Regions from separate parts of the Rossellomorea oryzaecorticis genome, predicted to be linked through region 1. Evidence: a T-box and tRNA genes for the amino acid it is inferred to sense, from the RefSeq annotation. Region 1 holds a T-box; the other holds one or more tRNA genes.
The links. A T-box is a leader RNA that pairs with one kind of tRNA and senses whether it is charged. The one in region 1 lies ahead of serS (serine--tRNA ligase), so its partner is inferred to be a tRNA-Ser.
Positions count from the first base shown of each region.

Region 2: it has a tRNA-Ser gene. The T-box ahead of serS (serine--tRNA ligase) is inferred to sense a tRNA for this amino acid. The anticodon was not compared.

Region 1 is NZ_JBJOSA010000035.1:18,563-21,956, reverse strand. It holds gene pdxT (pyridoxal 5'-phosphate synthase glutaminase subunit PdxT) at 4-594, shown strand; T-box leader at 979-1,191, shown strand; gene serS (serine--tRNA ligase) at 1,276-2,550, shown strand; tRNA gene ACKA06_RS21185 (tRNA-Ser) at 2,657-2,749, shown strand; gene ACKA06_RS21180 (hypothetical protein) at 3,264-3,394, opposite strand, start outside.
Region 2 is NZ_JBJOSA010000032.1:33,634-37,027, reverse strand. It holds tRNA gene ACKA06_RS20825 (tRNA-Arg) at 1-8, shown strand, start outside; tRNA gene ACKA06_RS20820 (tRNA-Pro) at 14-90, shown strand; tRNA gene ACKA06_RS20815 (tRNA-Ala) at 99-174, shown strand; tRNA gene ACKA06_RS20810 (tRNA-Met) at 264-340, shown strand; tRNA gene ACKA06_RS20805 (tRNA-Ile) at 345-421, shown strand; tRNA gene ACKA06_RS20800 (tRNA-Ser) at 439-531, shown strand; tRNA gene ACKA06_RS20795 (tRNA-Met) at 706-779, shown strand; tRNA gene ACKA06_RS20790 (tRNA-Asp) at 878-954, shown strand; tRNA gene ACKA06_RS20785 (tRNA-Phe) at 972-1,047, shown strand; tRNA gene ACKA06_RS20780 (tRNA-His) at 1,074-1,149, shown strand; tRNA gene ACKA06_RS20775 (tRNA-Gly) at 1,158-1,231, shown strand; tRNA gene ACKA06_RS20770 (tRNA-Ile) at 1,233-1,309, shown strand; tRNA gene ACKA06_RS20765 (tRNA-Asn) at 1,319-1,393, shown strand; tRNA gene ACKA06_RS20760 (tRNA-Ser) at 1,397-1,487, shown strand; tRNA gene ACKA06_RS20755 (tRNA-Glu) at 1,492-1,563, shown strand; gene ACKA06_RS20750 (PTS mannitol transporter subunit IICBA) at 1,854-3,394, shown strand, end outside.

The DNA of each region.
Region 1 (3,394 bases):
ACAATGATGAAGATAGGTGTACTTGGACTTCAGGGAGCAGTCAGAGAGCATGTTAGATCAATTGAAGCATGCGATGCCGAAGCAGTGGTCGTAAAGCGTGTAGAACAGCTGGATGGACTTGACGGCTTGATCATGCCGGGCGGAGAAAGTACGACGATGCGCCGCCTCATTGACCGCTACGGTTTTTTTGAACCACTCAAAGAATTTGCGGCAAGCGGAAAGCCGATGTTTGGAACATGTGCAGGTCTCATCCTGCTTGCGAGACAGATAATCGGCTATGATGAACCGCATCTTGGTGTCATGGATGTAATCGTCGAACGCAACTCCTTCGGACGTCAAAAGGAAAGCTTCGAGGCCGACCTTAACATCGCGCATGTCGGCGATCATTTTAACGCCGTATTCATTCGTGCCCCTCACATCGTAGAAGCCGGGGAGGACGTCGAAATCCTCGCCAAGCACAACGAAAGGATCGTCCTCGCACGTCACGGACGATTCCTGGGATGCTCATTCCATCCCGAACTCACAGACGACCATCGCCTGACGGCTTACTTCATCGAGATGGTCAAAGAATCGAAAGAAAAAGCTGTTTTATAATATGGTTTTGCCCATCCTTGATACTTGGATGTGAGTAGAGCCCAGCTGTTGGTTGGAGTGCAAGACGAAGACTCCTGCGGGAAAAGCAGCCAATGTGAGACCTGTCTAGCTACTGGGCTTAGAGGCACATGTCATAAGCCAAACCGACCAAGAAGGCAAAATACGCCTTCGTGGCCGATTCGTCTTATGCCACACGCCTCTGAGCAAAGCCCATCCGCTTTTCTTCTCCGCAGGCGCAAAGCGCCGAGGAGGCTCCACGCTCGCCCGAGGAAAGCGAAGTCTTGCACGGAAATCAACAGCGGAGTTCGCACATTTAAAAACATTGGCATAAACCTATTGCAAAATGGAAAACATTGTAGTAGATTATGAAATAACCAATATGAGTTTAAAACGTTGACAGGAAATAGTAATGAAACTTCTCTGCTGAAGAGAGCCGGTGGTTGGTGCAAACCGGTGCAGGAGCTTCATGAATCCATCCTTGAGTGAAATACTGAACCATTCAGTAGGTATTTTCGGTGATTCCGTTACCATCTCTAAGAGGAAGACAGCTCTGCTGTTTTCAATTAGGGTGGCAACGCGGTAACCTCCGTCCCTTTTCCAGGGACGGGGGTTTTTTATTTTTCCCGGATTATCCTGCCGCGTTTTCAGACAAACATCATATAAACCAAAGGAGGAACAAGCATGTTAGACATCAAATACTTGCGTGCCAATCTGGAAGAAGTAAAAAGCCGCCTGCAGCACCGCGGCGAAGACCTTGAGGACTTTGATAAGTTCGAGGAACTGGATAAGAGAAGAAGAGAGCTTCTTGTGGAAAGCGAGAACCTCAAGAGCAAGCGAAATGAAGTATCACAGAAAATCGCTCAGCTGAAAAAAGACAAACAGGATGCTCAGGACCTGATTGTTGAAATGCGTGAAGTTGGGGAAATGGTCAAGAAGCTTGATGATGAGCTGAGGGGCATCGAGGAAGAGCTGGACAGGATCCTCATGTCCATCCCGAATATCCCGCACGAATCTGTTCCTGTCGGTGAAACCGAGGACGACAACGTGGAAGCGCGCAAATGGGGCGAAGTCCGCGACTTTGATTTCGAAGCAAAGCCTCACTGGGATATTGCAACTGGACTTGATATTCTAGACTTTGAACGTGCAGGGAAAGTAACGGGAAGCCGTTTTGTATTCTACAAAGGCCTGGGTGCAAGACTGGAGCGTGCCCTGTTGAACTTCATGATGGATCTTCATATGGATGAACACGGCTATACTGAAATGATCCCGCCGTTCCTTGTAAACCGTGCAAGCATGACAGGAACTGGCCAGCTGCCGAAATTCGAAGAAGATGCTTTCCGGATCGAAAGCGAAGACTACTTCCTTGTCCCGACAGCAGAAGTTCCGGTAACAAACTATCACCGCGATGAAATTATCAAGGGCGAGGAGCTGCCGATCAGCTATGTTGCCTACAGTGCCAACTTCCGTTCAGAAGCGGGTTCTGCGGGACGCGATACAAGAGGATTGATCCGCCAGCATCAATTCAATAAGGTCGAGCTTGTCCGCTTTGTTAAACCTGAGGATTCTTATGATGAGCTTGAAAAACTGACGGGACATGCGGAAAAAGTCCTTCAGCTCCTTGGACTTCCGTACCGTGTGTTATCAATGTGTACAGCCGACTTAGGATTCACGGCCGCGAAGAAATACGATATCGAAGTATGGATCCCGAGCTACGGAACATACCGTGAGATTTCTTCTTGCAGTAACTTCGAAAGCTTCCAGGCAAGACGTGCGAATATCCGTTTCAGAAGGGAAGCGAATGCGAAGCCTGAACATGTCCATACATTGAATGGTTCAGGGCTTGCGATCGGCCGTACCGTTGCTGCCATTTTGGAAAATTACCAGCAGGCAGACGGATCCGTCGTCGTACCAGAAGTCCTTCGTCCTTATATGGGCGGGGCAGAAGTGATCAAATAAGAAGGTTGAAAAAGGTATTCGGTCTGTTCCTCGGATACCTTTTAATTTTTTGATAAAAGTGCTTGACTCTATTTTCTCACCGTGATATTATAATTCTTGTCGATACGGAGGAATACCCAAGTCCGGCTGAAGGGATCGGTCTTGAAAACCGACAGGGGTGTTAAAGCCCGCGGGGGTTCGAATCCCTCTTCCTCCGCCATTGATTTATTAATAACCATAGCGCATAAATTGGAGATTGTTAAATTCGTTACTGGAGATGTAACGAATTTTTTTGGTTTCTATAGATTTTATAATAGTTTGATAATTCATGGATCTAGAGTTAGCGCTTCGATAGCCGCTTTTGATTTCCGTGGAAGACTTCGCTTTCCGCGGGTAGCTCGTGAGCCTCCTCGGCTTCGCCTCCGGGGTCTCACTTGTCCAGCTGCAGGGGCTTAGAGGCACATGTCATAAGCCAAACCAACCAAGAAGGCAAAGAACGCCTTCGTGGCCGATTCGTCTTATGCCACACGCCTCTGAGCAAAGCCCTTCCGCTTTTCTTATAAGCTACTCTTCCCGCAGGAGTCTTCATCTTCCACTCCAATCAAAAGCTAGAACAAGCTTAAAAAGAATATCACACTTTAGCAAAATAAAAAATCCGAAAGAGGGTTGAATCTAAAAAATTCAAAATCTCGATCGGATTTTCTTCGTTATATTGTTTTTTAAGGCTACTTCTTTTATTTCAAATTCTCTATATCGCTTCTTGTATTAGATTTGTTGATGGGGTTGAGGACGCCCATTTCTTCGATGCTTTTGCGGGTTTCCAGGGTTCCTAGTTGGTGGATCATGGCGTAGATTTTTTGCATTG
Region 2 (3,394 bases), on a different contig from region 1:
GCGCGCCATATTTCGGGAAGTAGCTCAGCTTGGTAGAGCACTTGGTTTGGGACCAAGGGGTCGCAGGTTCGAATCCTGTCTTCCCGACCACTTCATATGGGGCCTTAGCTCAGCTGGGAGAGCGCCTGCTTTGCACGCAGGAGGTCAGCGGTTCGATCCCGCTAGGCTCCACCAAGATTTTTTACGAAACGTAAGTGGAGTAAAATAATCTTCCATGATGTTTGCTTCAGCTAAGCATCTAAAAATCATATAAAATGTTTCTTGGCGGTGTAGCTCAGCTGGCTAGAGCGTACGGTTCATACCCGTGAGGTCGGGGGTTCGATCCCCTCCGCCGCTACCAATACGGACCTTTAGCTCAGTTGGTTAGAGCAGACGGCTCATAACCGTCCGGTCGTAGGTTCGAGTCCTACAAGGTCCACCATTCACATTTTAAAACACGGAGGAATACCCAAGTCCGGCTGAAGGGATCGGTCTTGAAAACCGACAGGGGTGTTAAAGCCCGCGGGGGTTCGAATCCCTCTTCCTCCGCCATATTTATTTTTTACCCTTATTATCGTCGCGGGGTGGAGCACGTCCGAATCATCTTTGGAGCATGCACATCAGCGCACCGACTGAGCAGCAGCTTGAATAAGCTTACTGAAGTCGGGGTGGTTCTAACGAATATTGATTCGTAAAATCACAACTTGATTAAAATTTTATTATCGTCGCGGGGTGGAGCAGTTCGGTAGCTCGTCGGGCTCATAACCCGAAGGTCGCAGGTTCAAATCCTGTCCCCGCAATACCAATTTTGTTAAAGTGAATAAACGTCTAGTCGGTAACGGATGGATGAATATTTTGCTGGCGCAAGGTTAGTTCTTTTGCTAACGCAAAAAACTTTGGTCTGGTAGTTCAGTTGGTTAGAATGCCTGCCTGTCACGCAGGAGGTCGCGGGTTCGAGTCCCGTCCAGACCGCCATTTCAATTACATAGTGTGGCTCAGTAGCTCAGTTGGTAGAGCAATGGACTGAAAATCCATGTGTCGGCGGTTCGATTCCGTCCTGAGCCACCATTTTTCATTTATTTCATACTTTTATGGCGATTGTGGCGAAGTGGTTAACGCACCGGATTGTGGTTCCGGCATTCGTGGGTTCGATTCCCATCAGTCGCCCCAATTTTATTGCGGGTGTAGTTTAATGGTAAAACCTCAGCCTTCCAAGCTGATGTCGTGGGTTCGATTCCCATCACCCGCTCCATGGGCCTATAGCTCAGCTGGTTAGAGCGCACGCCTGATAAGCGTGAGGTCGGTGGTTCGAGTCCACTTAGGCCCACCATCTCAATATTCCGCAGTAGCTCAGTGGTAGAGCTATCGGCTGTTAACCGATCGGTCGCAAGTTCGAATCTTGCCTGCGGAGCCATATGGAGAAGTACTCAAGTGGCTGAAGAGGCGCCCCTGCTAAGGGTGTAGGTCGGGCAACCGGCGCGAGGGTTCAAATCCCTCCTTCTCCGCCATTAAGGCCCGTTGGTCAAGCGGTTAAGACACCGCCCTTTCACGGCGGTAACACGGGTTCGAATCCCGTACGGGTCATATTAAGTAGACTATCTGAATGGTAGTCTTTTTTTATTTTAATAGAAGAAACTGAGTTGAATAATTTAAAAATCAGAAGCGTCCTATATATGGGGCGTTTTTTTTGTTTAGAAAAGATGGAGGACTTAAGGAAACAATCACTAACTTTAAGCATGCAATAAGTGGTTTTGAGTAACAATAGGTTTGTCGCCGGGGATGTGACAAAGTTAGTTTTCATCTTTCTTGTTGATGAATGTTCTGTGACTTATGATGATTATATAAGAAATGATTTTTTAGAAAGGAAGATAAATATGGCTCAATCAACTGTAAAAGTTAAAATACAAAAGTTTGGTAACTTCCTCAGTTCAATGGTCTTGCCGAATATCGGTGCCTTCATTGCATGGGGATTGATTACTGCATTATTTATTCCTACCGGTTTCTTCCCAAATGAAAGCCTTGCCAAATTAGTGGGGCCAATGGTAACGTATCTTCTGCCTCTCTTAATCGGTTATACAGGCGGTAAGCTTGTGCACGATCAGCGCGGCGGCGTCGTAGGTGCGATTGCTACTATGGGGGTCATCGTCGGTGCACCGGATACCCCGATGTTCCTCGGAGCCATGATCATGGGACCGCTTGGCGGTTATGTCATCAAGAAATTTGACAGTGTAATCGAAGGGAAAATCCGTGCAGGGTTTGAAATGCTCGTTAATAACTTCTCTGCGGGAATTCTTGGCGGAATCCTTGCAATCCTTGCGTTTCTCGGTATCGGCCCTGCCGTTGACGGCCTGACAAAACTATTGGTTGCCGGTGTTGACTGGCTTATCGGTGCAGGATTGCTTCCGCTGACAAGTCTCTTGATCGAACCAGCAAAAATCCTGTTCCTGAATAATGCCATTAACCATGGTGTTCTTTCACCAATTGGATTGGAACAGGTACAGCAAACGGGTCAATCGGTTCTATTCTTACTGGAAGCGAACCCTGGACCGGGTCTTGGTGTATTGCTCGCATTTATGCTGTTCGGCCGGGGGACTGCAAAGCAATCCGCTCCGGGCGCAGCAATCATTCATTTCCTGGGAGGCATCCATGAGATTTACTTCCCATATGTCCTTATGAAACCTATGCTATTTCTTTCAGTCATCCTGGGAGGAATGAGCGGAGTCTTTACGCTTGTTCTGTTGGGCGGCGGACTTTCTGCTCCTGCTTCGCCAGGAAGCATCCTGGCTATTGCTGCTGTCACACCTCCTGAAGGTATGAAGTATCTGGCCAATTTTGCGGCTGTCATTGTAGCAGCGGTTGTGTCATTCATCGTTTCTGCGATTGTCTTGAAATCAAGCAAGAAACAGGAAGACAACATTGAAGAAGCTACGAAGAAAATGGAAGAAATGAAAGGGAAGAAGAGTTCTGTTTCCGGACAAATCAGTCAACAGCAGGGCACACTTCCCGGTGAAGTAAATAAAATTGTCTTTGCATGTGATGCAGGGATGGGATCCAGTGCGATGGGTGCGTCATTACTGCGTAAAAAAGTGAAGGAAGCCGGACTCGATATCTTTGTTACGAATACAGCGATCAGCAATCTGCCGGCTGATGCACAGGTAGTCATCACTCAGGAAGAATTGACGCCGCGAGCGAAGAATAAACTGCCGGATGCGTACCACATCTCAGTCGATAATTTCCTTTCTAGTCCGGAATACGATAAGCTTATTGGAAGTCTGCAAAATGACATCACGGAAGAACAGGATGAGCTTGTCGAGGATGCAGAAAAGGAAGCAGTCGGAGTCGAACCTCAGGGAGACGGGGATGACGATCTTCTAAGAGAAGAAAACATCTTCATCGGCCAGGAATTTCAGACGAA